DNA from 2 places in the Delftia sp. WSY_7 genome. Region 2 is predicted to be linked to the other one. Evidence: riboswitches for the same ligand, from Rfam matches in the RefSeq annotation. Region 2 holds a riboswitch; the other holds the start of a gene.

Region 1 (14,682 bases), on a different contig from region 2:
GTCGCCGAGCCATTGGCCGTGGCCGGACTGCTGACGGTACGCACCCCCGACCTGGCGGGGTCGGCGGCATTGGCCGTGAAGTTGATCACGGCCGGACTGCCATTGGCCACGCTCTGGGTGGTGGTGCCGTTGTTGTCCGTGGCTGTGAAGCTCGCCGCACTCGCGACGGTGGATGTCACCGTGATGGAGCAGCGCGCTGGATTCGCATTGGCCGCAATCGTGCAGGAAGTTGCCGACGGCGTGCCGGCGCCGGTATGGACAAAGCCGATGGTGTGGGCAACCGTATCGACGGTTGCATTGCCATTGGCGTCCTGCAGTGCGACGGTCACCGTGCCGGTGCTCGTACCGTCGGCCATCACCGAGAGCGGTGTGGCACTGAGCAGATTGCCACTGGCTGTATTGCTGGGCGGCCCGGCAATGAAGTTGACCGATACCGGGCTGCCATTGCTCACGGCCTCTCCGTTGTCCGTCGCCGTGAAGCTTGCGGTGCCGACCGTGGCCGATTTCACCGTCACGGAGCAGGTGGCCGGATTGGCGTTGGCCGCGATCGTGCACGTGGGTGCGGCCGGCGTGGTCGTGCCCACGCCCGTTTTGGTGAAGACAATCGTGTGCGCCACCGTATCCGTGGCGGGATTGCCATTGGCATCGCGCAGGGTCACGCTGATCGAGCTCGTGGCAGTGTTGTCTGCGACAACGCTGAGCGGACTGGCACTGATCAGGTTTCCATTCGCGCCATTGCTGGGCGAGCCGGCCGTGTAGTTCACCGCAGCCGTAGCCGTGGCGGCCGAGCCATTGATGGTGAAACCAAAGGTGCCGCTGCCGACTGCGGTAGGTGCCGTGACGGTGGCCGTGTACACCCCTGCGCTGCACGCCCCCGCGCCGACCGCGGGCGAGCCCTGTGTTCCACCGTTCAGCGTGAAGGCCACCGTGTTGGCACAGGTCGCAATCGAATTGCCTGACGCATCCTTGAGCTGCGCCGTCAATGTGCTGGTTGCAGTGCCATTGGCAATGATCGAGGTCGGACTCGCAACGATGGTCGAGGCGCTGGTACTTGGCGGACCCGCCGTGTAGCTCACTGAAGCCGTAGCAACTGCGGCAGAGCCGTTGATGGTGAATCCGAAGATCCCGCTGCCGACCGCCGTGGGCGATGTGACGGTGCCCGTATAGATGCCGGCGGTACACGAGGCCGCGCCCACATTGGGCGTTCCCTGCGTTCCGCCGTTCAGGGTGAACGCCACCGTGTTCGTGCACGTGTTGATCGGATTGCTGCTGGCATCGACCAGTTGCACGCGCAGCACGCTGGTGGAGCTGCCGTTGGCCACGATCGATGCCGGAGTGGCGACTATCGTCGATGCACTCGTGCTCGGCGTTGCGGCCGCATAGGAGACCGTTGCGGTGGCAACAGCCGCAGCCCCGTTGATGGTGAACCCGAAGGTGCCGCTGCCGACCAGCACCGGCGATGTCACCGTCCCCGTGTACATGCCGGCACTGCAGCCCGTGACGCTGACGGCAGGAACGCCTTGCGTCCCCGCATTGAGGGTGAAGGCCACCGTATCGGTACAGGTGGTGACAAGGTTGCCTAACGCATCCTTCAACTGCACGGCCAAGGTGCTGGTGGAGACGCCATTGGCCGCAATCGATGGCGGACTCGCGGCGATTTCAGACCCGCTCGTGCTGGCCGGCAGTCCGGTGAAGCTGTAAGCAACCGGCGAAGGCTGATAGGTCACTGCGCCAGATACCGGACTTCCACCCAATGGAAGATTGGAGAACGTGGCACCAGCGACTGACGACGACAAGGTCACGGGTGTCGTGAATGTTCCGGCGACACTGCTGCTGGCATTGATGGGAGACGCGCACTTTCCGCTGGAGTCGGTCGTGCAGCTGACTGCGGCGGAGCTGCCATTGAACGTGACACCTGCAGGCGGCGCTGCGAAGGTAACGGTGTCACTGCCCCCCGTCCAGGCATTGCCTTGGCCGTCAACAATGTAGACCTCCAGCAAGTCGCTGCTGCCGACAGGTTGATTGTTGGTCGTCGCCAGAACGCCGGATTTCAGGGCACAGGGAAAACCGGTGACGCTTGCCGCCGTTGAAAGCTGCGAGGTCTGGGCTCCACCGGAATTGCTGTCCGTCACTGTGACCCGCACCTGGCCGCTGAGATACGAAGGAACGGTCAGCGTTCCCGAGGCTCCGGCCATGGTCCCTGAGCCCAGATAGACCTGTGCGTCGTTGGCGCCCGCGCCGGTCGGCGACCAAAAGGCTTCCACCGTATACGGTGCCGGCTCGCTCGCATTGGCATTTGCCGTGATATTGAATGTCCAGGTGCAGGCGGCGGTGTCACTGGCGCCAACGCCAAGGGTCGGGGTCCATCCGGTTTGTCCATTGGCCGTCGTCAGCAAACTGATACCTGAGTTTGCAGCCACAGGCACGGAAAACAGCGTGTTCTGAGAAATCTTGAAGAAATCATGCGTAGTGATACGAATGGCACTTCTCGACTGGCTTGTCATCTTGTTGTTGCCAATCAACCCTGGTGCCGTACCCGTCCCACTAATATTCAAACCGTCCCCGCCGCCAGTGAAATTGTTATCGGTCACCGTCACTACCTGCGTCGTGCCTGAGGCTGCCGTATTCACCGTTGGTGCCGACACATGCATTGGCGATGAAGCGGTATAGGCGGCGATAGGCAGCGAGAAGGTATTACCCGTCACGGCAAGACCAATTCCATTGCCCAGGTTGATCGTTCCATCAACCGACACCACGGCCCTGGGCGCATTTCCACCAGTCGGACTCAGTGCGATATTCGAATCTTTGATCGTCAATCCGTTGACGGTCATGTTCGACATGACCTGGAAGAACTGCTCGAGCTGCATTCCCCCGATAGGGTTGGGCAGATTCGTTACCGTGAAATTATCGACAACAATGTTGGAAACTGTGCCTGCACCGTTGCTTGCGGCAACGGAAATGGCCGAGCCCTTGTTATTGCCGTAATTTCCATTCCATATCGCGGAATTGATCGTGCTATTGGTAAAGAATACGTTTTGTGCGCCTTGATGAATCTCCGCGTACAGCTCGCAGTTGAACGGCGTCCCCTCTCCCGCAGGGGTTGGCGCCACATTCACCAAGCCGACGCGATCAATGGTGATATTGTTCGCCGGGGAGCCAACGACGAATACCGCTTCGCCACAGGTCATGTTGGGCGAATTGGTGAGCGTGATGTTCTTCCCACCAAGATAAAAAGTTTCCCAGGGGGAGTCCGCCCAGTTCTGGACTTGTATGACTCCCCCGAAATCGATGGTCAACGAGCCCGTGCCGGCTGGCACGGTGCCTTTGAGCCAGTACCAGGCACCACCGGCACCAGTGGTGGTGCCCGTATCGCCGCCGCTGATCATCTGGCTTTGACCACAGGCATTGGTGGCTCCCGTCACGGCGCCGGACTGGGCTCCGCTGATGAATGTATTGGCACAGCGCACGTAAACCGTCTGATTGTCGACATACGGATGGAGGTTTCCCGCCGCATCCTTGGATGTCCCGCTCTGTATGGTTCGTACCGACGTGGTCAGTGTCGGCGCAAAGACGATGGAAACATCGGCACTCGGATCCAGTGTTTGCAGCGTGTAGTTGGCTGCCTGAATGGCCGCTCGCAGCGTACATGCGCCAGCAAAGGTGCCCCCCAGCGTGCTGACACAGGTGGTTGGTGTCGTTGCATTGGCATTGGGAGCGTCGCTGTTGTCGGTGACCGTGAAGACGATGGTCGCCGCCAGTGCCGTGGATGAGATACCCGCGCATGAAAGCAGCAGCAAAGAGAAAAGGCACTTCGCTGCACGCCACTTGCGAAAAAATGCCGAACCAGGCAGGCGATTGAGAGCATGCATGATATTCCCCGTTTTCTCAAGGAGATATGACAGGAAAATGATTTTCCCAATGGCAATGGCCATCAGTTGTACCCAGCGCATTTGCATCGCCGTACCTCGAATAGTTCTATTTGAATCACGAGCCCACAACTCACCTTGCAGCCGGTGAGTTTGGAAGCAAAATTTTTCGCGCAGATCCTGCGCGTCAATCAAAAAAAGGCGGATTTCCATCAACGCTTGCGCGCTGCTCCACTACCCATTGAGCGGACACACCTTCAGTCGGGTTTGCGACGCAAAACATTCCTCCCTCGACAAACCATATTCACCGTGCTTGTATTTTTTCAGTGACGGACCAGTTTCCATGGACCCGCACCTGTGCAACGGTAAGTCGCCTATCAGACATATATACAACCCATGGTTAACCCATGCAGGTCCAATCGACCAGAACATGCACTGACAAACCACTGCACATATCGATAGGCTAAATCATGTTTTTTTCTATTTCAATAGTTTTTTTACATGAAACCAGAGACTCGTCCCAGCGCTACGAGGGAGGCGCTTGAGCGATCTAGGGAATACCCTGAATCAGCCACACCACATACAGGTAACTGGTGGTATCCCCAATACGACTGGAACTGGCTGCGCAAGCCCCATAGAATCGCCCCTGCAGGAGAGCAGGCGGGCGCCACGGTGCCGAGCCTCACCGAAGGCGCAAACTCCCATACACGCTCAGGTTCCGTACTGCAAACACAACATGCCGTCTGGAGAGCCGCCGCACGCAATGTGCGGCGCACCGAAGGAGCAAGCCCCGTTCCCATGGACGGTGGTGAATCTCTCAGGTACCAAGGACAGGGGGAGCGGCAGCTGCGTCACGACGGACGCCGGCTGCCTGCTATCCAGACCATAGCGGCCAGCTTTCGCGTGACCCGGCACATGCCTTTGAAAGGGCATCGTCATGCGCGTCATCGTTCTCGGAGCCGGCCTGATCGGCACCACGTCGGCCTACTATCTGCAATCCCTCGGTCATGAAGTGACCGTCATCGACCGCCAGGCAGCGCCCGGCGCCGAAACCAGTTTCGCCAACGGCGGGCAGATCTCGGTCAGCCATGCCGAGCCCTGGGCCAACCCCGGCGCACCGCTGAAGCTGCTGGGCTGGCTGGGCCGGCAGGACGCCCCCCTGCTCTTCCGCCTGCGCGCCGACATGCGCCAGTGGCTCTGGGGCCTGTCCTTCCTGCGCAACTGCACGCCCGCGCGCACGCGCCACAACATCCAGCAGATCGTTCGCCTGGGCACCTACAGCCGCGAGGCCCTGCAGCAGTTGCGGTCGGACACCGGCATCCAGTACGAGCAGCGCATGCAGGGCATCCTGCACTTCTATACGAACGCCCGCGAGTTCGAGGGCGCGCTCAAGCCCACCGAGCAGATGCAGGCCCTGGGCTGCGACCGCCGCCTGATCGATGCCGACGAGGCCGTGCGCCTGGAGCCGGCCCTGGCCCATGTGCGCGGGCAGATAGCGGGCGCCACCTATACGGCCGAGGATGAATCAGGCGACGCCAACCTCTTCACACGTGAGCTGGCGCGCATTGCCGCCGCCACGGGCGTGCAGTTCCGCCACGGCCACCACGTGACGGCGCTGCGCACCACGGGCGCGGGCGCCAGCCGCCATATCGACCATGTGGAGGTGACCAATGCCGAGGGCCGCTATGAACGCATCCAGGGCGACGCCTATGTGCTGGCCATGGGCTCGTTCAGCCCGCTGCTGGCCCAGCCGCTGGGGTTGCGCCTGCCCATCTATCCGGCCAAGGGCTACTCCGTGACCCTGCCGGTGCTGGACCCCGCCAAGGCCTATCAGGTCAGCCTCACGGACGACGAGTTCAAGCTGGTGTTCTCGCGCTACACGGGCGCGCAAGGCGACCGCCTGCGCATTGCGGGCACGGCCGAGTTCAACGGCTACGACCGCAACCTGGACCCCGTGCGTTGCGAGGCCATCGTGCGGCGCGTGCAGCAGCTGTTCCCCGGCGCCGGCGATACCGGCCGCGCCCAGTTCTGGAGCGGCCTGCGCCCCGCCACGCCCAGCAATGTGCCGCTGATCGGACGCTCGCCCATCGCCAACCTGTTCCTGAACACCGGCCACGGCACGCTGGGCTGGACCCATGCCTGCGGCTCCGGCATGGCGCTGGCCGACCTGGTCAGCGGCAGGCAGCCGGCCGTGGATTTCGATTTTCTGGGAGCCGCAGCCATGGACCCGGATCGCAGCGCAGGCACGGTGCGCCCGCGCGCGGTCTGAGGTGCAGACGGTGTGTACCGTGTGTACGGCGTGTACGACGCCTAGGCAGTGAACACCGTCAACACCCCGGCGAAGCGGTGCAGGCGGGCGTCCATGATCTCGGCTTCGGCAACGAAGCCGATCAATGGCACATCGCCCAGTGCGTGGCGCAGGGTGCGCAGTTCGGCATCGGGGCCGCCGAACAGGCCGCCGCCGCGGCCCCGGCAACTGATGTAGATGGCGCCACGGATGCGGGGCTGTACCTCGCCTTCGGGCGCCGCCTCCTCGGGCTCCGCCGCATCGCGCAGCGCAGCGCCCAGTTGCAGCAGTTCCTGGCGCGCGACCTGGGCCTGGCGGCGGCAGAAGATCACCGAATGCCCGGCCTCCACGGCCGATGACAGGGCCACGCCCTGGCGCAGCGGGTCCAGTCCGACCAGGGTCAGCACCTGGGCCTCTTCGGTCAGCACGCCGTGGGCCAGGCCCCGGCCCGGCGGCGCAATGGCCGCCAGCGTGGTGCGGACCGTGGTCAGCGCGGGCTGCCAGTCGCTGCCTTCCAGCTCCACGCCCAGCAGTTGCAGCAGGCGCTGCAGGGCCGGATCGCCATCGAGCCCGGTGACCAGGGCCCCGCGCGCCTCGGTGATCTCCAGCCCCTCGCCCAGCGGCACGCAGCCCTGGGCCATGCCCGTGATGCAGGGCACGCCGGCACCGAAGGCCACGCCTGAAAAGCCACCACGAAAAATGCCGCGCGCGTCCGCATGCTGCGCATGCAGATCCTCGGTACGGCAGGCGATCTGCACGCCCTCCACGCCATCTTCCCCGTCATCGCCCACGCCGCCGAACAGCAGGCCGGACTCGGTGCGCTCGGACAGCTCGTACAGCAGCTCGGCCAGCTCGGGCTGGCCGCCTGCGGCATGGACCAGGGCCGAATGGGCGGTGAAGCCGGCCTCGCCGCCAGGCGCATGCAGGGGCGCCAGGCCCGAATACAGGCGGTAGTGGGCGGCCGGTACATCCAGCAGCATCACCGCGAGCGCGGTTCCTGACAGGTACTCATGCGACATGGCCAGAACGCCGCCGGCCGAGCAGCCGGCCCAGTCCGCCACATGGGGCAGGGCCCTGGCCAGATGCTGCAGCAGTGGCCGTGCGTGGGCGGCATGCGCATGGGACAGGTACACCAGTCCCAGACGGGGCCGCTGCGCGTGGCCGGGCCCGGCCATCTGCAAGCGCAGCTGCTGCAGCACCGCGTCGGCCGCGGCGCGCCAGTCGGAATGGCTGGCATGGCCTACAGGAAACAACGACATACCAACCTTCTTTCTAGCCCCGCCAGCACCCGGCTTGCGGGTGGCTGGGGCCTTGCGCATCCATGGGTCCGGCCCGATCGGTCAACGCGCCGGCCGGCTCTTGGCTGCCGGCTTGCTGGCGGCCGGCGCCTTGGCTCCAGCCTTTGCAGCGGTTTTCCTGGCAGCCGCTTTGGCGGGAGCCTTGGCAGCGGTCCTGGGGGCTTCGGCCTGCACCGCAGCCTTGGCCGCCGGCTTTGCGGACGGCGCCTTGGCAGGGGAGACCGCCGCCGCCTTGCCCGCCTGCGCAGCAAAGGCGCTGGCCTGTGCCGCCATGCGGTCCATGGTGGCCTTGGCCAGGTCCCCGGCCATGCCGGTGGCGCGCTGGGCGGCCGCCACGGCCTCCGGGGCCATGGGCTCGGCCATGGCCTTGGCGGCGATCTGCTGGAATTGCTGGGTCAACGCGCCCCACCACTGCATGGCCTGGCCCATGGCGGCGGCCTGGGCGGACTCGTCCTTGGGCGCCGCAGTCTCCGCGGCTGCGGGTCTGTCGGCGGCCTTGCCCGCCTCGGGGGCTGCAGGCGGCGCGGCAGCGGCCTGTGCGGGCTCGGGCTGCGGCTTTTCCTTCTTGCTCGCCCGGCTGGCGGCCGAGGACATGGGCCAGTCCGAAAGGTCGCCCTGCCCCGCGCTGGCGGCGCCCTTGGCCGCAGCGGTGGCCGCGGCGGTTGCGGCTGCAGGGAACTGGAAGGCCTGCGCCAGCTCGCCCATGCTGACGTTCATGCCCTGCAAGGTGGACAGCGTCATGCGCTGCACTTCCAGGGCCTGGATGGTGGCGGCCAGCGCCTTGCCGTTCTGGTCGAGCCAGAACTGCACGGCCTTGAGTTCGGTGATGCGCTTGTCCACCTCTTCGATGCTCACCGTGGGCGCCACCCATTCGGGCAGGCGCCCCAGGGGCCGGGCGGTGGCCGATCCTGCACTCTGGGCCAGGCCCTGCAGGAAGTCGAAACCGGGGATGAACTTGCCGAAACCGAAGGAGGACGCATCACTCATGGCAGCACTCGCTAGGACTGGGTTGGAAGAACATGCCGGTGAAGCACACCGGCCATGCGCTCAGCTTAACCCAGGCACACGCCAAGTCCATCGCAAGTCATGCACGGCCCGCTGCGCACAAACCCGGTGGATGACAAAAAGCTCAGTGGGAGTGGCCGGCATGTCCGCCGTGTCCGCCATGCGCGCCGCCCTGCGCAGCCGATGCCGCACCTGCGCCGGGCGCCATGGCGCGCACGGGGACCTGCAGGCTCAGGCGCGAGGTCTCGCCCTTGGCGTCCTTGAACACCAGGGTGATGGGTACCTGACTGTCCTTGAGCAGCGGGCTCTTGAGCTGCTGCAGCATGACGTGGTAGCCGCCGGGCTTCAGGTCCACGGCCACGCCCTTGGGCAGGTCCAGGCCGTCGATGGCGCGCATGCGCATCACATCGCCTTCCATCTTCATTTCATGCACCTCGGCCACGCCGGCGGCGGGCGACTCCACGCCCACCAGGCGCAGCGGCTCCTCGGCCGTCAGGCGCATGAAGGCGCCCGTGGCCTGCTGGCCCGGCACGCTGGCACGCGCCCAGGCGGCGTCGGCCTTGACATGGGCCGCATCGGCATGGGCATGGGCCAGGCCCATGGACAGGGAGGCGGCGATCAGGAAAGGGGTGGTCCATTGACGCAGTGTCATCACGGTTTCTCCAGAAATTTCAATGCATTGCGGCACGGTCTTCGTGCCTTGCAAAAAGGGTTGGCCAAGCGAAGGAAGCGGGAGTGAATCCGGGAGTCACCGGGGCGGTGCGCGGGCCTGGGGCAGGGCCGGCATGGCCAGGCTGTGGACGGAGTCCGGGTGCGCCCGTGGCTGCGCATCTGCCACCAGCGGTGCCGGGGCCGCACTGCACCGGGCGGGCGGCGGCGCCAGCGGGGGCAGGCACAGCGGGCAGTCGATGCCGTGGCTGCCGGCCAGGGCATTGTCCTGACCGGCCGGCGAGGGCACCCAGACCGATTCGCCAGCGGCCGAGCACAGGCGCTCCCAGCCCGAGGCGCGCGCCAGCGGAGCAAACGCCGATGCCAGCGCCACGCACAGCCACAGGCCCAGCGCCCAGCGGGCGCAGGCAGCCAAGGTGGAGGGCAGGCGAAGCGGCATGGCGCCATTCTAGGGGTCTGCCCCAGTCGTCATCTCCGGGACCGCGCCATGCCCTACCCGCCCCTACCATCACAGGCGCGCACCCTCGCCTTCACCACAAACAACCCAAGGAGACACCCATGCTCACCCTGTGCGGATTCGCGGCCAGCAACTACTACAACAAGGTCAAGCTGGCCCTGCTGGAAAAGCAGCTGCCCTTCAACGAGGAACTGGCCTGGCTGGGAGAGACCGACATGGCGCTTTCTCCGCTGGGCAAGGTGCCCTACCTGCGCATCGACGACGGCCGGGGTCTGTGCGAGTCGGCCGCCATGGTCGAGTACGTGGAGACGCTGTCGCCCTCGCCGGCCCTGCTGCCGGCCGACGCCTTCGAGGCCGCCAAGGTGCGCGAGCTGTGCGTGTACCTGGACCTGCACCTGGAACTGGTGGCGCGCATCCTCTACCCGCAGGCCTTCTTCGGCGGCCAGGTCAGCGACTCCACCCGGGAGCGCACGCTGGCCCAACTCGACAAGAACGTGGCGGCCTTCGCCAAACTCGCGCGTTTCTCCCCCTTTGTGGCGGGCGACAGCTTCACGCTGGCCGACTGCTGCGCCATCGTCCACCTGCCCCTGGTCAGCGCGGCCAGCAAGATCGTTGGCGGGCGCGACGTTCTGGCCGACCTGCCCGTGCGCGAGTACCTGGCGCGCATGGCCGAGCGGCCCACGGTGCAGCAGGTCAATGCCGACCGCAAGACCAATACGGCGCTGATGATGTCCCGCTACGCCAGCGACAAGACCCCGGCCTGAGGCGCGGGGCCTTCACTCACTCCTGCAGCCAGCGCAGCAGCCCGCTGGCGCGCTGCGTGGGGCTGCCAACGGCCGAGGCCAGCAGGCCCGGCACCTCGGAGAACAGCGAGAAGGCCTGGCGGGCGCGCGTGATGCCGGTGTAGACCAGCTCGCGCCCCAGCACGCTGCCGCCGCGCGAGGGCAGCACCAGGGCGGTGTGCTCGAACTCCGAGCCCTGGCTTTTGTGCACCGTCATGGCGAAGGCGGTCTCCACATGGGCCATGCGGCTGACGCCGACCGAGCGCAATTCGTCGCCCTGCAGGAAGTAGACGCGCAGCAGTTGCCCTGGCTGCCCCTGGTGCGCTCCCGGCAACGCAATGCCGATGTCGCCGTTGAACACGCCCAGCTGCGCGTCGTTGCGCGTGACCATGACGGGACGGCCCGCATACCATTCGCCGCCTCGGCGGATCACGCCCTGCGCATCCAGGGCCTGCTCCACCGCGCGGTTGAGGCCGGACACGCCCCAATCGCCCTCGCGCACGGCGCACAGCAGCCGGAAGCGCTCGAAGGCCTGCAGCACAGCGACCACCCAGGCGCGGTGCGCTACCTCGTCGGCGCCGGCCGCATCCGGCCGGCCCTGCAGCGCCTGGGCATAGAGGGCATAGCTGGCAAGACCGCCGCGCCCGTGCACGGCCAGTTCGGTCACGGCGTGCACGCCGCCGCCATGGCGTTCCCACAGCTCGGAACCGGCGCCGGCTTGCGTGCCGGCATCGAGCAGGGCCTGGGCCTTCACCGCCTCACCGGCATTCACGGCGTGTGCCAGCTGGCCGATGGGGCCCCCGAAGCGCCGGCTCTCGCGCAGCATGACGGTGTGCTGCGCCAGCGCTGGCGCACGATCGCCGTCGGGCGCCGCGAACTGCGGCGGCAGCCGCTGGCCCGCCACGCGCAGTGCGTAGTCCAGCGTGTCGGGCAGGTAGCGCCCGGCCTGGGCATCGCGGCACAGGTCGCCCAGCACGGCGCCCGCCTCCACCGAAGCCAGTTGGTCCTTGTCGCCCAGCAGCACCAGGCGGGCGCCGGCCGGCAGTGCCTCCAGCAGCGCCGCCATCATCTCCAGGTGGACCATGGAGGCCTCATCGACGATGAGCACGTCCACGTCCAGCTGCCGCCCTGCATGGAATCCCCAGTGCCGCGTATCGGGCCGCGCGCCCAGCATGGAGTGCAGGGTGCGCGCCGCACCCATGCGCTGCACCAGGCCCGCCAGGTCGATCTCGCCGCCCATGCTGCCCTGCAATTGCAGCAAGGCCCCGTCGATCGATTGCTTCAGCCGCGCAGCCGCCTTGCCCGTGGGGGCGGCCAGGGCCACGCGCAACTGGCCGGCGTCGGGCGCCGTGGCAAACAGCAGGGCCAGCAGCCGTGCGGCGGTATAGGTCTTGCCGGTGCCGGGGCCGCCCGTGATCACCGACAGCCGGCCGCGCAGCGCCAGCGCGCAGGCCAGCTTCTGCCAGTCCACGGGACCGCCCTCCGCCGCAGTCGGAAACAGCCGGTCCAGCCAGCGCCGGGCCTGGGCTTCGTCCAGCGGCTGTCCGGCCACGGCCTGCGCCGCCGTGCGCTGGATGACGTGCGCGGCCACGGCGCGCTCGTAGTCCCAGTAGCGGCGCAGGTACAGCAGCGGCGCGGGGCCGTCTGCGCCGGCCAGCACCAGGGGCTGGCCGAGGTCCTCGCTGCCATCCTGTCCATCTACCTGCTCCCCGTGCACCACGCGCACCACGGGGCTGGCGCTCAGCGCCGCCACCCAGCCGGACAGGCGCGCGGGCAGCATCTGCCACAGGGCCTGCTGCGCGGGCAGCGCATCGGCCGGCCAGGCCAGCACGTCGTTGGGGTGGCCGGCCAGCGGCGCCAGGGGCAGGCAGCTGTGGCCGCGCCCCTCCATCTGCGCCAGCAGCGCGGCGGCCACCAGCAAGGCGGGCCCGGCCTGTGCATCCTGCCCGGCGACGAAGGAAGCCAGCGCCGCATCCAGCCGGCGCAGCAGGCCCGCGTCGGCCCAGCGGCGCAGCAGGGCCAGCACTTCATTGGTGCCTGGCGGCACGGCGCCCGGCGGTTTGCCGCCCAGCGGTTTGCCGCCCAGCGGTTTGCCGCCCAGCGATGCGTCGCCCGGCGAGTCGTCGCCCGGCGGTTCGCCGCCCGGCCGTTCATCGAACAGGTCCAGCGTGGCCGTATCGATGGTGCGCGAACGGGGGCGCGGGCTCATGGCAGTTCCTCCGCGTTGGCGCGGCCGGGACCGAGCAGTTCATCGAGCGCATCGAGCAAGGGCAGCTCGGGCGCCATGGCATGCATGCCACCGGCCGGGCCATCGATGCCGCGCAGAAAGTAGTACAGCGCGCCGCCCAGCTGGCGCTGCGGCTCGTAGGCCGTGCCCAGCCGGCTGCGCAGCAGCCGGTGCAGGGCCAGCAGGTAGAGCGCGGCCTGCACGTCGTAGCGGTGGTGGAGCATGGCGCGGGCCAGGGCCTCCTGGCCGTAGGCGGCGCCGTCCGGGCCCAGGTGGTTGCTCTTGTAGTCAAGCACCCAGTAGCGGCCCTCGTGGCAGAACACCAGGTCGGCAAAGCCCATGAGCATGCCGTGCAGCGAGCGCTGGGGCAGCACGGGCCGCTCCTGCCCCGGCAGGATGAAGCGCCGGCACAGCTGGTCGATGCGATCGGCCGGCAGCTGGCGCGCGGGCAGCCAGAACTCCATCTCGGACAGTTGCGGCCCCAGCGTGGCCAGCGTCACATCCAGCGGCGCCAGCGGCTGGTGGACCACGGCCGTGAGCCAGGCCAGCAGGTCGCGCGCCTGCTCGCCCCGGCCCGCGCGCTCGCAGCGGCGCACCAGGCGATCAGCGAGCGCACCCTGGCCGTCCACGGGCAGGGCAAAGTCTTCGCCGCCCAGCCATTCAAGCTGGTCGTGCACGAAGTTGCCGACCACGGGGCCGCGCAAAAAGCGGTGCCAGACCGCAGGCCCAGCGGCCGGTCCATCCTGCAGGGGCTGCAGGCCCGCCAGGCCGGCCAGGCCGGCAATGTCCGCCAGTTCCGGCGATGGCGGCGGCTCCAGCGCCTGCTCATCCTCGGCCGGGCGCTGCACGGCCACGGGCAGCACGGGCAGGCTGGGCGCGGCCATGGCACGCACCAGGGCAGAGAAGCTGCCGATGCCCCAGCGGGTGTCGAAGCGCGCGTCGTAGGGCCGGGCATCGTGCAGCGGCGTGGCAGCGTCCGGCGGCTGCCAGCGCGTGCGCTGCAGCGGCTCGGCGTCCAGATCGCGCCAGGCCATGTGCGGGTCTTCTCCGCACAGCTGTCGCAGGCCGTCAAGCCAGCCCTGGGCCGAGCGCGGCTCGGTGCCGCCCAGCAGGTAGCCGGCGGCGCCCTGCTCGTTCACGCAGGTCTTGCCGTTGCCGCGCCTGAGCGGGGCCAAGCCCAGCCACAGCGCATGGCGCGGGCGGGTGAGCGCCACGTAGAACAGGCGCAGGTCCTCGCGCAGCCGCTCGCGGTCGGCCTGGGCCAGGTCTTCGTCGCTGAAGTCCAGCAGCAATCGGCGGGCCGGGGCGGCATCGTCTTCCACCCCCTCCTGCGCGGACAGGGTCAGGAACGGCGTTCTGGCCCGCTCCATGGGGCGGAAGCTGCCTGCGAACGGCAGGCAGACCAGCGGGTACTCCAGGCCCTTGCTCTTGTGCACAGTGACGATCTTGACCAGGTCGGCATCGCTTTCCAGGCGCACCACCTGCTCTTCGCTGCCGCTGCCCGGCGCCTCGATCTGGGTGGCCAGCCAGCGGATGAGGGCCTGCTCGCCCTCCAGCTGGGCGCTGGCGGTCTGCAGCAGCTCGGCCAGGTGCAGGTAGTTGGTCAGGCGCCGCTCGCCGCCCAGGGCCGGGTCCTGCAGCCAGCGCGCGGGCAGGTCCAGGCGGTACAGGGTCTGGCGCAGCATGGCCAGCACGCCCAGGCGCAGCCAGATGCTGTGCAGTTCGCGCAGCTGCTCGCTGCGCGCGTCAAAGGCTTCCTCGTCGGCGGCCAGCCAGGCCAGCTCGTCCAGCGACAGGCCGATGAGCCGCGTGGCCAGGCCCGCGCGCACGGCCTGGGCATCCAGCGGCGCGGCGACGGCGCGCAGCCAGTACAGCAGGTCATGGGCCTCGTCGCTGGCGAACACCGAATCCTGGTCCGACAGGTAGACCGAGGCCACGGCGCGTGCCTGCAGTTCTCGGCGCACGGCAGCCGCCTCTCGGCCCGTGCGCACCAGCACGGCGATGTCGGCAGGCCGCAGGCGCACAAGGCGGCCATCGGGCTGCACAAAGCCGGCCTGCGGGTCGGCCAGCCACTGCACGATCTGCTCGGCG
Region 2 (14,682 bases):
GCGGCCCCAGCAGATCGCCCAGTTCCACCGCCTGCCCCACGATCTCGTCCATGGGCAGGCCCAGCCAGGCGCTGGCCGCACCGGGGCCGAAGCGCGCCCCCCATACCTCGGACCCCGGCACCAGCGCAGGCCGCGCAGCCACCCTGTCAGGCCCCACGGCCAGCAGCCGCCCGCCTTTGCAGACGATGTCCACGCAGCCATCGGGCACCACGAGAAAGCCGCCGGCATAGTCCGGGGCCACGGTGCTGCTCCACAGACACTGGAAGTGCGGCTGCAAGGCGGGCGGCGGGGAGTGTTCGCGGTAGGGAGCGGGCGGCGGCGCCTGGCCAGAAGGCATGGACTTCAGACCCCCAGCGGCAGGTCCGCCTTCTTCAGCGTGCGCAGCACAAAGCTGGACTGGCTGTGGCGTATGCCCTTGATCTTGTAGAGCTTCTCGCGCAGCAGGCGCTCGTAGTCGCGCGTGTCCTTGACGACGACGCGCAGCAGGTAGTCGTACTCGCCCGAGACCAGGTGCGCCTCCACCACCTCGGGAATGGTCGCCAGCATCTCGCCGAATTTCTCCAGCGTGTTGTCCGAATGGCTGTCCAGCGTGACCTGCACCAGCACCGTATCGCCCAGGCCCAGCGCCAGCGGGTTCAGGCGCACGGTATAGCCCTCGATCACCCCCGCCTCTTCCAGCTTCTTGATGCGTGCCCAGCAGGGCGAGGCGCTCAGGCCCACGGCCGCGCCGATTTCCTGCAGGCTGGCGCGCGCGTTGGCCTGCAGGGCGGAAAGAATCTTTCTGTCGAGGATGTCCATGGCCGGCAATCTACTGCAAAACAGGCAGGCGCAGAATAATTTTCTGTAGCAACGCCTGTTTTGAAGAAATAAAGCAGCATTTTCTGAGGCCAAACGCGCACACTTGTCTGCATGGGAGCACGCTTACCGGCGCAGCAAAACCATTCACCCAGCCCCGCCGACTACCGCCAGCGCCCGGATGCGTGATTCAGACCAGGAGCCCGTTACAGGCCGCCCCGCTTATCCGCAGTGGGGCGGCCTGTTGCATTGGGGCACCTGGCAGACGGCAGACAGCGCTTTCCCGCAATGGCCGCCGGTGCACAATGGCCCCCCGCAAGCCTGCACGGCGGACATATATGGGCGCACGCCACTTCAACCAATCGGACCCTTGATCCACACGCAAGACAACCCTACCGAAGGCGGCCGGAAGCACTGGCAAACGGGTGCTGCAGCGCAATGGCTGGTGCAGACCCTGGTGCAGGCCCTGGCAGCCGCAGCGCTTCTGGCACTGCTCACCCGCTTGCTGCCCAACCCACAGGCCGCCCAGGGCATTGCGGTCTTTCCCGGCAGGAGCATGGCGCCGGCCGCCATGCTGCTTTACGCGTACATGGGCTCGGCCTTGGCCATCACGCTGATGAGCCTGATCCTGTGGTGCTGGCTCAGGGAAAGGCTCTACATTCTTTGCGCCGCGCTCCTGGCAGCCGGTTTTGCCTACGCTGCTTTCCGTTACCGGCCCGAAGGCCTGTGGCTGCCCGGCGCCGACCAGCCCCAGCATGCGCTGTCCATCGCCTACTGCAGCTTCTGTGTGGTGGCGACGGTGTTTTTCAGCCAATTGTTCGAGTTCCGTCGCCATTGGATCTGGGCTGCGCACCTCTTCAGCGTGGTGGCCTGGCTGAATGCCATCGCACTGGGCCTGGCACTGTTGGGTGGCTATGCGCAGATCTCGCGTGCCGTGGTGTTCACGGCCCTGGTGTCCACATCGTTCGGCGCCGTCTTCGTGCTGTACCTGCTGGTGGTCCGAAGGCAGTGGCAATACCTGCCGGGCGCGCTGGCGTTTGCCGTGCCATCCGCCCTGGGCATCCTGAACCTGCTGAGAACCCAGGGCCTGCTGCCCGATGTCGCGCTGCCATCGGCCCAGATGCTGTGGTTTGCCGGGCGTGTTTCCGAGGCCATCCTGCTGGGAATGGCGGTGACCAACCGCACGCGGGTGGCGGAGCGCGCCCTGCGCAGTGAGCGGATGCAGGCCCTGTCACGCGCCCAGGCGGCCGAGCGCGAGCTGGAGTCCAAGGTCCTGCAGCGCACCGCACAGCTGCAAACGGCCCAGCAGGCCCTGCAGACGGCCTTGCACAGCGAGCGGGAGATGCGGCTGGAACAGCGCCAGTTCTTCAACATGATCAACCACGAGTTCCGCACCCCGCTCACCATCGTGGACGGCGCCGCGACCGAGCTGCAGACGTTCCCGACGACGGATGCGGACTCCCTCATCGAGCAGGCGTCCCAGATACGCAGGGCTTCGCGCCGGCTGATGACCCTGGTGGACACCTGCCTGATCAACGACCGGCTGGACGCGGGCGCGTTCCGGCTGCAACTGGAGCAGACGCCATTGGATGAACTCCTGGAGGAGTCTGCAGAGCTCGTCGGCTGGTCCCGGCGGCATCGCCTGAAACTGGATCTGGAACAAGGCCCGCAGCAATGGCAATGCGACCCTGTCCTGGTGCGCATCGCCATCTCCAACCTTGTCGGCAACGCCATCAAATATGCCAAGGCGGGCGACATCACCCTGGCCGCCCGCTGCGATGCGTCCGGTGACCTGCTGATTTCCGTCAGCGACCAGGGACCGGGCCTTGCACCCGAAGCGGCAAGACAGGTTTTCGAGCCCTATGAACGCGCAAGCGCCACCCGGCACGTCAACGGGCATGGCCTGGGCCTGTCCGTGGTCAGGCGCATCGCCAGGCTGCACGCAGGCGACGCGTTCTTCCAGCCGGCTGCCGGAGGCGGGGCCTGCTTTGTCATCCGGCTGGGCCGGTTCCTGCCCGGCACGGCAGATGACCGCCAGGAACGTCCGCCAGCGGCAAGGCCGGCCGCCGTGCCGCCGGGCATGCCCGCCTGACGCGGGCAAGGCCGGGGCCTTCGCCCCTGAAGCAGGGCGTGCTCGCGGCGCTCATGGGGCCGCCGCTGCACGGGCCGTCCCGCCCTGCACCACCAGGAACACGCCGCCCAGGATCAGCGCCACCCCTGCCAGCCGCGACCAATTGACCGGCCTGGCGCCCAGGCCCATCAGGCCGAAATGGTCCACCAGCACCGAAACCACGATCTGCCCCGCCACCACGCAGACCAGGAAGCCGCCTGCGCCCAGCCTGGGCGTGACGGCGGCCGCGCTGGCCACATAGATGGCCCCCAGTACACCGCCTATCCATAGCCACCATGGCCCCGCTGCCGCCTGGGCCATGGCCGGAGCGGGCGCGCGCAGCACCCACAGTGCAGGCACCACGACCATGACGCTCACGGCCAGCGAGACCAGCGCGCCCCACAGCGGGTGGCCCAGCAGGCGGCCCACCAGGGCATTGCTGGCAGCCTGGAATGGCAGGATAGCCCCCGCCAGCAGCGCCAGGGCCACGGGAGCAAGGGCGGTGAATGTGCTTTTACCTGTCATGCGGCAAGACCTTTCTTCTTCTGTCAATCGATGCCTGCATGCTCTCGCATCCAGCACGTTGATGGAAATCATTTGTGTGCACGGTCTATATTCATGGCATGGATGAACTGCGCCGGATCGACCTCAACCTGCTGCTGGCCCTGCATGCCCTGCTGGCTGAAAAACATGTGACGCGCGCGGCCCTGCGGCTGCACAAGAGCCAGCCGGCCATGAGCCATTCGCTGGCGCAGCTGCGCGAGCACCTGGGCGACCCGTTGCTGGTGCGGCGCGGCGGCCGCATGGCGCTGACGGCACGCGCACAAGGCCTGGTGCAACCGCTGGCGGATGCGCTGGGCAGCCTCAACGGCTTGCTGGCACAGGCGGAGTTCGACCCGGCCCACGCACGCGGACGGCTGCGGCTGGCGCTGTCGGACTACGCATCGCGCATCGTGCTGCCGCCGCTGATGCGGCATCTGCGCCAGCACGCACCCGGGCTGGACCTGGCCATCAGCCAGTCCACGCGCGAGGTGATGCTGGCCCAACTGGCCGATGGCGAACTGGACCTGGCCCTGGGGCCCTTCCCCGACGCACCCGACCTGCCCGAGGGCATCGAGGTGCAGGATCTGTTCCAGGAGCAGTTCGTGAGCGTGGCCGACCAGGCCGTGCTGCCGGCACGCGGCGGGCTGTCACTGCAAGACTGGCTGCAGCGCCCGCACGTCATGCTGGCCATGCGGCCCGACGCCAGCGAGGAGATCGAACGGGCGCTGGCCGCCCAAGGCCTGAGCCGCCGCGTGGTGCTGGCCCTGCCCCACTGGAGCGCAGCGCTGGAGGTGCTGGCAGGCACCGACCTCGTGCTTACCGTGGGCAGCCGTGCCATTGGCGACCTGCGCCGCCACAAAACGCTGCGCCGCTTCGCTCCGCCGCTGGAGCTGCCCCGGTTTGCCTACCAGCAGGCCTGGCATGTGCGCAAGCAGGGGGATGCCATGCATCGGTGGCTGCGCAACTCGATGGCGCAGTGCTGTACTGCGCAGAAGTAAACGCAGGCCGCAGCCTCAGGCTGCCACCACCACCCTCAGCAACTGCTTCTGTATCTTCCCGCTGGCCGTCTTGGGCAGCGCCTCGCGGAAGTGGTAGCGGCGCGGGCGCTTGTAGGCGGCCAGGCGGTCGCCGTGGACCAGGAAGGCGTCCAGCGCCTCGGCCGTGGGCGTGGCGCCAGGCTTGGCGACCACGTGGGCGGCGACGATCTGGCCCCAGCGCTCGTCGGCCTCGCCGATGACGGCGACTTCGAGCACATCGGCGTGTTCGACCAGGGCGTCTTCCACTTCGCGGGGATAGACGTTCTCGGCACCCGAATTGATCATGTAGTCGATGCGGTCGCGGATCCAGAGATAGCCGTCGTCGTCGATGTGGCCCAGGTCGCCCGTGTGGTACCAGCCGTGCGCCAGGGCGCGGGTGTTGGCGTCGGGGCGGTTGAGGTAGCCGGCCATCATGCAGGGGCCGCGCACGAGGATTTCGCCCACCTCGCCGGGCAGGCAGGCCTCGGCCGGGTCGGTGGGGGCGTTGTCTTCGCGCAAGCGGGCCACGATGAGGTCATGGCCCATGGAGGGCAGCCCCGCCGAGCCCGCGTGCGAGAGTTGCTCGCGTGGCAGAAGGATGGACATGCAGGGGCCCATCTCGGTGGTGCCGTAGACCTGGACCAGGTCGCTGCCGACCTTGCGCGTCCATTCGCGGATCAGGTGCGGCGCCATGGAGGCGCCGCCGTACTCCACAAGCCGCAGCGCGGGCGCCTGCTCGGGCGAGGCGATGGGGTCGGCCAGCAACATGGTGACCATGGTGGGCGCCGCGAAGAAGAAGCTCACGCGCTCTTCGCGGATCAGGCGCCAGGCCTCGGCCACGTCGAAGCGGCGCAGCAGCACCTGGGTGGCACCGGCCTGCAGGCGCGGCAAAAAGCTGGTGTGCAGCTCGGCCGTGTGGTTGAGCGGCGCCATGGCCAGGCCCACGTCGTCGCGCGTGAACTGCATGGTCTGGTGCATGAGGGCGTTGTGCGCCAGCTTGCTGCGGTGCGTATGCAGCACGCCCTTGGGCCGGCCCGTGGTGCCGCTGGTGTACATGAGGATGCAGGGGTCGCTCTCGCGCACATGGGCCTGGGGCGGCGCGCTGCTGCGGCCCCTGGCCAGGGCCGACAGGCGCTGCGTGGCCCAGACCGGCAGCGGGTCGGCCGGGGCATCGTCGGCAAAGATCCAGTGCTCGATGCCTGCGCCAGTGCCGCCGCCTTCGGCCTTGAGCAGGGCCTGGGCGCGTGCGGCCACCTCGCCGCCCTCGTGCTCGAACACCAGGGCGCGCGCTGCGCCGTCCTTGAGGATGAAGGCCAGCTCCTGCGCCGCCAGCCGGTAGTTGATGGGGTTGAAGATGGCGCCCAGGCGCGCGGCCGCCAGCATGGTGAAGACAAAGGCCGGCGTGTTGTAGAGAAAGGCCGCGACCACGTCGCCATGGCCTATGCCCAGCTCGGCCAGGCCGTGGGCGTGGCGGTTGACTTCGGCATCGAGCTGGGCGTAGGTCCAGGCGCGGCGCTCGCCGCCCTCCCACGCGACCAGGGCTTCCTTGTTCGGCAGGTAACGTGCCGGCCAGGCCAATGTGTCTCCCAGCGTCTGCTGCATGTGCGCTTCTTCCTTCTCGCTCACGAGATTTCATATATCGATGCACCTCAATGTAGGAGATTTTTTAGACAGTTATGCAATTTGCAAATGCATCCATGCAGGCAAGCGCATGGAGTTGCAGTCGGCCCGCGGAAATCCCGAAGCCGCGCGGACGCTGGCCGCAGCTAGAATGCGCCGGTCAGGAGAGAGTGCCCGCCCGGCCGCAACGGTCGCAGGCAGCGGCACCGCCGAAGGCGCAGGGTTCGCCCCGAACGCTCAGGCAAAAGGACTGGCACCGCCTGCCGCCACGGCCGCAGGCGTTCCTAGCTGGAGAGAGATGCAGGGTACGGCGGTGTGCCCCATCCACCGAAGGAGCAAGCCCCACGCATGGAAGGTGCGGGTGAATCTCTCAGGTAAAGCGGACAGCAGGGCAGCACATCCCGGAGGACCGGGATGGCGTTATGCCTTGTTCCTTGCCTGAAAGAGAGCCCTCCTTGTCCGCTGCCTCCACCACCGATCTGCTCAGGACCCCGCTGTTCGACCTGCACCAGGAACTGGGCGCGCGCATGGTGCCGTTTGCCGGCTACTCCATGCCCGTGCAATACCCGCAGGGGCTGATGGCCGAGCACCTGCACACCCGCGAGGCGGCAGGCCTGTTCGATGTCTCGCACATGGGCCAGATCAGCCTGCGCGGCCCGGATGCCGGCGCGGCGCTGGAATCGCTGCTGCCCATGGACGTGCTGGGCCTGGGCGAACACCGCCAGCGCTACGGCCTGCTGCTCAACGACGCGGGCGGCATTCTGGACGACCTGATGTTCGTGCGCCGCGAGGACGACCTGTTCCTGATCGTCAACGGCGCCTGCAAGCACGAAGACCTGGCGCACATCCAGGCCCGCATCGGCCAGCGCTGCGAAATCGAGCCCCAGTTCGACCGGGGCCTGCTGGCGCTGCAGGGCCCGCAGGCAGCAGCCGCCATGGAGCGCCTGCTGCCCGACACGGCCGGCCTGGTGTTCATGACAGGCGGCCACTTCGACTGGGAGGGGGCCGAGCTGTACATCACGCGCAGCGGCTATACCGGCGAGGACGGCTTCGAGATCTCCTTGCCCGCCAGCCACGCCGAGGCCTTTGCCCGTGCCCTGCTGGCCCAGCCCGAAGTCAGGCCCGTGGGCCTGGGCGCGCGCAATTCGCTGCGCCTGGAAGCCGGCCTATGCCTGTACGGCAACGATCTGGACACGACCACCACCCCGGCCGAGGCCGCCCTGAACTGGGCCGTGCAGAAGGTCCGCCGCGCAGGTGGCGAGCGCGAAGGCGGCTTTCCCGGCGCGGCCACCGTGCTGGCCCAGCTGCAGTCGCCCGAGCTGCTCACGCGCAAGCGCGTGGGCCTGGTGGCCCTGGAGCGCGTGCCCGTGCGCGAAGGCACGGAGCTGCTGGATGCCGGCGGCCGCAAGGTCGGCCAGGTCACCAGCGGCCTGCTGTCGCCCACGCTGAACCAGCCCGTGGCCCTGGCGTACGTGGAGCCGGGCAGCGCCGCCGTCGGCACCACGCTGCAGGCCATGGTGCGCGGCAAGGCCGTGCCCATGCAGGTGCAGGCCACGCCCTTCGTGGCGCCCCGCTATCACCGCGGTTGAGGACAGCCTGCGCGCTTGGCGTGGATCGAGTTCGGCGGATTCGTTTTTCCTGCCATCGCATGCCGCTACAGTGCGCACTGACCTTTCTCAAACCGCCTTTCACAGGTTTTTTCAGTTTCTATCGGAGCAAGCCATGAGCATCCAGTATTCCAAGGACCACGAGTGGATCAACGCCGCCAACCCTGACGCGGCCATCGTCGGCATCACCCTCCACGCGCAGGACGCGCTGGGCGACGTGGTGTTCGTCGACCTGCCCGCCGTGGGTACCAGCTTCAACCAGGGCGATGTGGCCGGCGTGGTCGAGTCCGTCAAGGCCGCCGCCGATGTCTACATGCCCGTCAGCGGCGAGATCGTCGAAGTCAACGAGGCCCTGCGCGACGACCCCTCCCTGGCCAACAGCGACCCGCTGGGCGAAGGCTGGTTCTTCAAGGTCAAGCTCAGCGACGCAGGCCAGCTGGCCGCGCTGCTCGACGAAGCCGCCTACACGGCCTTTGCCCAGAGCAACTGACGCCACTTTCCGGCCAGGACGGGCGCCAGGGCCCGCCCTGGCGCTTTTCAGCTTTTGAGACAGGTCCCTCCATGCTGATGTCCTCCACCCAGCCCCTTGCCGCCCTCGAGAACGCCACCGAATTCGTGGCCCGCCATATCGGCATCGCGCCCGAAGACGAGGCCCACATGCTCAGCGCCATCGGCGCGGCATCGCGCGATGCGCTTATCGACGCCATCGTCCCGCCCTCCATCCGGCGCCACCAGCCCATGGCGCTGCCGCCAGCGTCCACCGAGGCCCAGGCGCTGGCCGAACTCAAGGCGCTGGCAGGCCGCAACCAGCTGCTCAAAAGCTTCATCGGCCAGGGCTACTACGGCACGCACACGCCCGGCGTCATCCTGCGCAACATTCTCGAGAACCCCGCCTGGTACACGGCCTACACGCCCTACCAGGCCGAGATCTCGCAAGGCCGCATGGAGGCCCTGGTCAACTTCCAGACCATGGTCTGCGACCTGACGGCCATGCCGATTGCCAACGCCTCCATGCTGGACGAGGCCACGGCGGCCGCCGAGGCCATGACGCTGGCCAAGCGCTCCGTCAAAAGCAAGAGCAACCGTTTCGTGGTGGCCGGCGATGCCCACCCCCAGACCATCGAGGTGATACAGACGCGCGCCGCGCCGCTGGGCATCGAGGTGCTGCTGGCCAACTCGCTGGAGGAATGGAACCAGCTGATGGAGGGCGACTACTTCGCCGTGCTGGCCCAGTACCCTGCCACCAGCGGCCGCATCGACGATCTGCGCGCCGACGTGGACAAGGCGCATGGCAAGCAGGCCGCCTTCATCGTGGCCACCGACCTGCTGGCGCTGACCCTGATCACGCCGCCCGGCGAATGGGGTGCCGACATCGTGGTGGGCACCACCCAGCGCTTTGGCATGCCCATGGGCGCCGGCGGCCCGCACGCCGCCTTCATGGCCTGCCGCGACGAGTTCAAGCGCTCCCTGCCCGGCCGCCTGGTCGGCGTGAGCGTGGACGTGCACGGCAAGCCCGCCTACCGCCTGGCACTGCAGACGCGCGAGCAGCACATCCGCCGCGAAAAGGCCACCTCCAACATTTGCACGGCCCAGGTGCTGCCCGCCGTGGTGGCCAGCATGTACGCCGTCTACCACGGCCCCGAGGGCCTGGAGCGCATCGCCCGCCGCGTGGCCTCGTACACGGCCATCCTGGCGCGCGGCCTGGCCGAGCTGGGCGCGCCACTGCGCGAGGCGCCCAGCTTCGACACGCTGAGCCTGCACACGGGCGCGGCCACCCAGGCCATCGTGGAGCGTGCCGTGTCCCTGGGCGCCAACCTGCGCGTGTATTTCAAGGAATACCTGTGCATCTCGCTGGACGAGACCACCACGCGCGCCGATGTCGAGCTGCTGTGGAAGATCTTCGCCCGGGACGACCAGGCCCTGCCCAGCTTCACCGCCTTCGAAAAGGGCGTGGAGCCGCTGATTCCCGACGGACTGCGCCGCAGCAGCGCCTTCCTCACGCACCCGGTGTTCAACACCCACCGCTCCGAGACCGCCATGCTGCGCTACATCCGCCAGCTGTCGGACAAGGACCTGGCGCTGGACCGCAGCATGATCCCGCTGGGCTCGTGCACCATGAAGCTCAACGCCACCAGCGAGATGATTCCCATCACCTGGCCCGAGTTCGCCCAGGTGCACCCCTTTGCCCCGGCCGACCAGCAGCAGGGCTATGCGGAACTGGACAAGCAGCTGCGCGACTGGCTGTGCCAGGCCACGGGCTACGCCGGCATCAGCCTGCAGCCCAATGCCGGCAGCCAGGGCGAGTACGCGGGCCTGCTGGCCATCAAGGGCTGGCATGCGAGCCGGGGCCAGTCGCACCGCAACGTCTGCCTGATTCCCAGCAGCGCCCACGGCACCAACCCCGCCAGCGCGCAGATGGTGGGCATGCAGGTGGTGGTCACCGCCTGCGACGCCAACGGCAACGTCGACATGGCGGACCTGGCGGCCAAGTGCGAGCAGCACAGTGCCAACCTGGCCTGCATCATGATCACCTACCCCAGCACGCACGGCGTGTTCGAGACCCAGGTCAAGGAGCTGTGCAAGCTGGTGCATGACCACGGCGGCCGCGTCTACGTGGACGGCGCCAACATGAACGCCCTGGTGGGCCTGGCCGCGCCGGGCAGCTTCGGCGGCGATGTCAGCCACCTGAACCTGCACAAGACCTTCTGCATCCCGCACGGCGGCGGCGGCCCGGGCGTGGGCCCGGTCTGCGTGGTCGAGGACCTCGTCCCCTTCCTGCCCGGCCATGCCACCACGGGCCTTGCGGGCGGCACGGGCGCGATCAGTGCCGCGCCGCTGGGCAATGCGGCCGTGCTGCCCATCAGCTGGATGTACATCCGCATGATGGGCGCCCAGGGCCTGACCCTGGCCACCGAGACCGCCATCCTCAGCGCCAACTACATCAGCGCCCGGCTGCGCGACCACTACCCCACGCTGTACGCGGGCGAGCACGGCCATGTGGCGCACGAGTGCATCCTGGACCTGCGCCAGTTCAAGGAAAGCACGGGCGTCATGGCCGAGGACGTGGCCAAGCGCCTGATCGACTACGGCTTCCATGCGCCCACGCTGTCCTTCCCCGTGCCCAACACGCTGATGGTGGAGCCCACCGAAAGCGAAAGCCTGTACGAGCTGGACCGCTTCGTGGACGCCATGATCGCCATCCGCGAGGAAATCCGCGCCATCGAGCAGGGCCGCCTGCCCCAGGACGACAACCCGCTCAAGAACGCGCCGCACACGGCCGAGACGCTGCTGGCCTCGGAATGGGCCCACCCCTACAGCCGCGAGGCCGCCGCCTACCCGGTGGCCGCCCTGCGCCAGTCCAAGTACTGGTGCCCGGTGGGCCGCGTGGACAACGTCTACGGCGACCGCAACCTGTACTGCAGCTGCATCCCCGTGGACGCTTACCTGAGCTGAAGCACCTGCCACCCAAAGGGGCGCTTGTGGCGCCCCGGCCGGCGCGCGTACACTGCGGCCCTGCCCGCGCCGGGCCCCGGTCCATCTGCCGGGCGCCAGGCGCGGGCAACCAGGATTTGTGCGGCAGATGCCGCTTTCCCCAGCGCCAGCACGCGATGAGCAGCCAAGACCCTTCCGACCAGCCTCGCGACGACGAGCACCTGCCCCTGCATGCCTTGCTGGCGCCCGGCGCCGACCTGCCCCCCGTCGAACGTTTCCCCTCCTTCCAGCCCGAAGACGATCCGCTGCAGGCCCTGGTCGCCGAGCTGCGCAACTACCAGCGCGAGCTGGAGATCCAGAACCGCGTGCTGGACTACAGCCAGGCCGTGGCCGAAAGCGCCTCCGAGCGCTTCGAAGCCCTGTTTGCCAGCATTCCCCTGCCCCTGCTGGTGGTGGACGAGCACGACATGGTGGTGCAGGCCAACGCCATGGCACACAGCGCCTTCCAGCCCACCGAGCATGACCGGCTGCTGGTCAATTTCGCGCCCTTCGTGCACCCTGACGACGCCGAGCGCGTGCGCGAGACCTTCGTTGCGGCACGCGAGCTGGGCCGCACCGAGGCCCACGAGGTCTGCTTCGACATCACCGAGCAGCACCAGCTGCGCGCCGACCTGCATGTGGCCTGCATCGCCATCCCGCAGCAAAGCGGCCCGCCCATTGCGCAGTACCTGTGCGCCGTGGTCGACCAGGGCCCGCTGCTGGCCGAGCGCCTGGCGCTGCAGCAGCGCAACCACCAGCTGTTCCTGAGCGAGCGGCGGCTCGAATCGGTCATCAACTCGGCCCTGGACGCCATCATCTGCCTGGACCACGAGCAGCGCATCACCGTCTTCAATCCCACGGCTGCCGCCCTGTTTCTGTGTCCGCCGCACGACGCGCTGGGCAGTCCGCTGGAGCGTTTCCTGCCCGATGCGGCCCAGGCCCTGTCCTTTGCGCCGCTGACCACGCAGGCCGTGCTGGGCGAGATGACGGCACGCACGGCCAGCGGCCGCGAAATCCCGGTCGAGGTCAGCGTCTCCTTCGAGCACCACAGCGGCGGCGAGACCACCACCGTGTTCGCGCGCGACCTCACCAGCCGCAAGAAGGCCGAGGCCCAGCGCAACGAGCTGGAAGACCAGCTGCGCGAATCGCACAAGATGCAGGCCCTGGGCACCATGGCCGGCGGCATTGCCCACGACTTCAACAACATCGTGGGCGCCATCCTGGGCAATGTGGAGCTGGCCAAGGCTGACTGCGGCGGCAATGCCGCAGCCATCGAAAGCCTGCAGGAGATCGAAAAGGCCGGCCGCCGCGCGCGCGACCTGGTGCGCCAGATCCTGACGTTCAGCCGCAATGAACCGCCGCAGCGCAAGCCCGTGCAGGCGCGCGAGGTCATGGGCGACACGGCGCGGCTGCTGCGCGTGACCCTGCCGCCCGCCGTGGAGCTGCAGGTGCACGTGCCGCCGCAGATGCCGCCCATGCTGGCCGACGCCATGCAGGTGGAGCAGGCCCTGTTCAACCTGTGCACCAATGCCATGCACGCCCTGGGCGAGCGGCGCGGCCTGATCCAGATGGATGCCGACCTGGTGCGCCCGGACCAGCGCCTGTGCGAGCGCCTGGGCCTGCCGCCCGTCAGCTACGTGGCGCTGTCGGTGCAGGACAACGGCCCCGGCATGGACGCACGCACGCTGCAGCGCATCTTCGAGCCCTTCTTCACCACCAAGCCCGTGGGCCAGGGAACGGGCCTGGGCCTGCCCGTGGTGCACGGTGTCATGCGCAACCACGGCGGCGCCGTGGACGTGTACAGCATCCCCGGCCAGGGCAGCCGCTTCACGCTGTACTTTCCTCCGGCCGACCCCCTGACGCCGGCCGACTCAGCACCGGCCGAGCCCCTCGCCGCCCAGGCGCTGCCCAGCGCACCCGAGCCCCTGGCGGCCGCGGAAACCCCGACCGGCCCGCAGTTCGCCCTGCTGCCCGACCCGCAGGCCGCGCAGCAGCATGTGATGTACGTGGACGATGACCAGGCCCTGGTCTTTCTGGTGCAGCGCCTGCTGCGCCGGCGCGGCTACCAGGTCAGCGGCTTCACCGATCCGCACGAGGCCATCGAGGCGCTGCGCGCCGCGCCCCAGGACTGCGACCTGCTGGTCACCGACTACAACATGCCCGGCTACAGCGGCATCGACCTGGTGCATGAGGCCCTGTCCATCCAGCCGCAGCTGCCCATCGCGCTGGCCTCGGGCTACATCACCACCGAGATCGAGCAGGCCGCATTGGCTGCAGGCGCCAGGGCCCTGGTCCACAAGCCCAACGACGTGGAAGAGCTGTGCGCCACGGTGCACAGGCTGCTGAATGAGCGGGGAACGGCTTGACCCCTGAGCAACGCGATGGCGGCGCCAGTGCAGGTGGCGGCGCAGGCGTCATCTGCCTGCACGAAGATGCCGAACTGCTGGTGCTGGACAAGCCCAGCGGCCTGCTGTGCGTGCCCGGGCGCGGCCCAGACAAGCAGGACTGCCTGAGCGCCCGCGCCCTGCAGCGCTGGCCCGATGCGCTGGTCGTGCACCGGCTGGACCAGGCCACCTCGGGCCTGGTGATCATGGCGCGCAGCCTGGCCAGCCAGCGCCTGCTGAGCGAGGCCTTTGCGCAGCGCCGCGTGCACAAGCGCTATGTGGCCGTGGTGGCAGGCAGCCCCACCGCGCGGCAAGCCGACGCATGGCAGAGCATCGACCTGCCGATTGCCGCCGACTGGGAGCGGCGCCCGCTGCGCATCATCGATGCCGTGCAGGGCAAGCCCAGCCAGACCCTGTGGCGCGCCCTGCCAGGCGCGCAAGCCACCGAAGTCCGGGACGCAATCACCACGCGGGTGCAGCTGCAGCCCGTGACGGGGCGCACCCACCAGCTGCGCGTGCACATGGCCGCGCTGGGCCATCCCATCCTGGGCGATGCGCTCTATGCCGATGCCGCCGTGCAGGCGCTGTCGCCGCGCCTGCTGCTGCATGCGCAGCTGCTGGAGCTGGCGCATCCCCTGTCTGGCGAGACGCTGCGTTTCGAATCCGCCGCGCCGTTCTGATCCATCGCAGGAACACGCAAATCATCGCCACAGCGTACGTTGCTGCAATGCAACATTCAGCGTACGTGTTTCCCCTTCTTGCAGTTGGTCATATTGACTTCATGAAGCACCGTCAGGGTGCAGCGTCGGCATCAGCCGTTTTCTTCGGCCAAAACAGCCCCCGCCCGACGGCGCAGGCCGCGATGGGAGCCTTAGCGAAAAGCCTGTTGCCGCGCCAGCCCCGGGATACCCTGTTGCCATTGGTAACCAGGCGATTAACCTGTGCTTCTTTGCGCGGCTAGCCCCTACAGGAGCCACCGCGTTTTTCAGAACGCTTTACCCAAAGTTGAAGGAAGTACTCATGAGCATTCCGTTCCGCATGCACACCGTCGTCGCCGCCCTGGGTTTGGCTGGCGCCGCCCTGTTCTCCACAGCGCATGCGCAAATCAAGATCGCCATGGTGGTTCCCACCACCGG

The links. A riboswitch is a leader RNA that binds a small molecule or an ion and turns the genes downstream of it on or off. The one in region 2 is predicted to bind glycine.
Region 1: it holds a riboswitch for glycine, as region 2 does, so the genes downstream of both, ACF8ME_RS10660 (D-amino acid dehydrogenase) here and gcvT (glycine cleavage system aminomethyltransferase GcvT) in region 2, are expected to answer to the same signal.

Annotation. Positions count from the first base shown of each region.
Region 1 covers NZ_JBICLB010000024.1:95,295-109,976, forward strand. Annotated here, with positions in the region: gene ACF8ME_RS10655 (invasin domain 3-containing protein) at 1-4,079, opposite strand, end outside; glycine riboswitch at 4,600-4,710, shown strand; gene ACF8ME_RS10660 (D-amino acid dehydrogenase) at 4,804-6,135, shown strand; gene ACF8ME_RS10665 (FIST N-terminal domain-containing protein) at 6,177-7,412, opposite strand; gene ACF8ME_RS10670 (PhaM family polyhydroxyalkanoate granule multifunctional regulatory protein) at 7,494-8,438, opposite strand; gene ACF8ME_RS10675 (copper chaperone PCu(A)C) at 8,581-9,108, opposite strand; gene ACF8ME_RS10680 (hypothetical protein) at 9,205-9,564, opposite strand; gene ACF8ME_RS10685 (glutathione S-transferase) at 9,684-10,346, shown strand; gene recD (exodeoxyribonuclease V subunit alpha) at 10,363-12,573, opposite strand; gene recB (exodeoxyribonuclease V subunit beta) at 12,570-14,682, opposite strand, start outside.
Region 2 covers NZ_JBICLB010000054.1:890-15,571, forward strand. Annotated here, with positions in the region: gene ACF8ME_RS26040 (helix-turn-helix domain-containing protein) at 1-337, opposite strand, end outside; gene ACF8ME_RS26045 (Lrp/AsnC family transcriptional regulator) at 343-798, opposite strand; gene ACF8ME_RS26050 (ATP-binding protein) at 1,166-2,887, shown strand; gene ACF8ME_RS26055 (DMT family transporter) at 2,939-3,430, opposite strand; gene ACF8ME_RS26060 (LysR substrate-binding domain-containing protein) at 3,529-4,446, shown strand; gene ACF8ME_RS26065 (fatty acid--CoA ligase) at 4,462-6,066, opposite strand; glycine riboswitch at 6,236-6,347, shown strand; glycine riboswitch at 6,363-6,481, shown strand; gene gcvT (glycine cleavage system aminomethyltransferase GcvT) at 6,507-7,673, shown strand; gene gcvH (glycine cleavage system protein GcvH) at 7,807-8,181, shown strand; gene gcvP (aminomethyl-transferring glycine dehydrogenase) at 8,253-11,144, shown strand; gene ACF8ME_RS26085 (PAS domain-containing sensor histidine kinase) at 11,300-13,528, shown strand; gene ACF8ME_RS26090 (RluA family pseudouridine synthase) at 13,525-14,226, shown strand; gene ACF8ME_RS26095 (branched-chain amino acid ABC transporter substrate-binding protein) at 14,567-14,682, shown strand, end outside.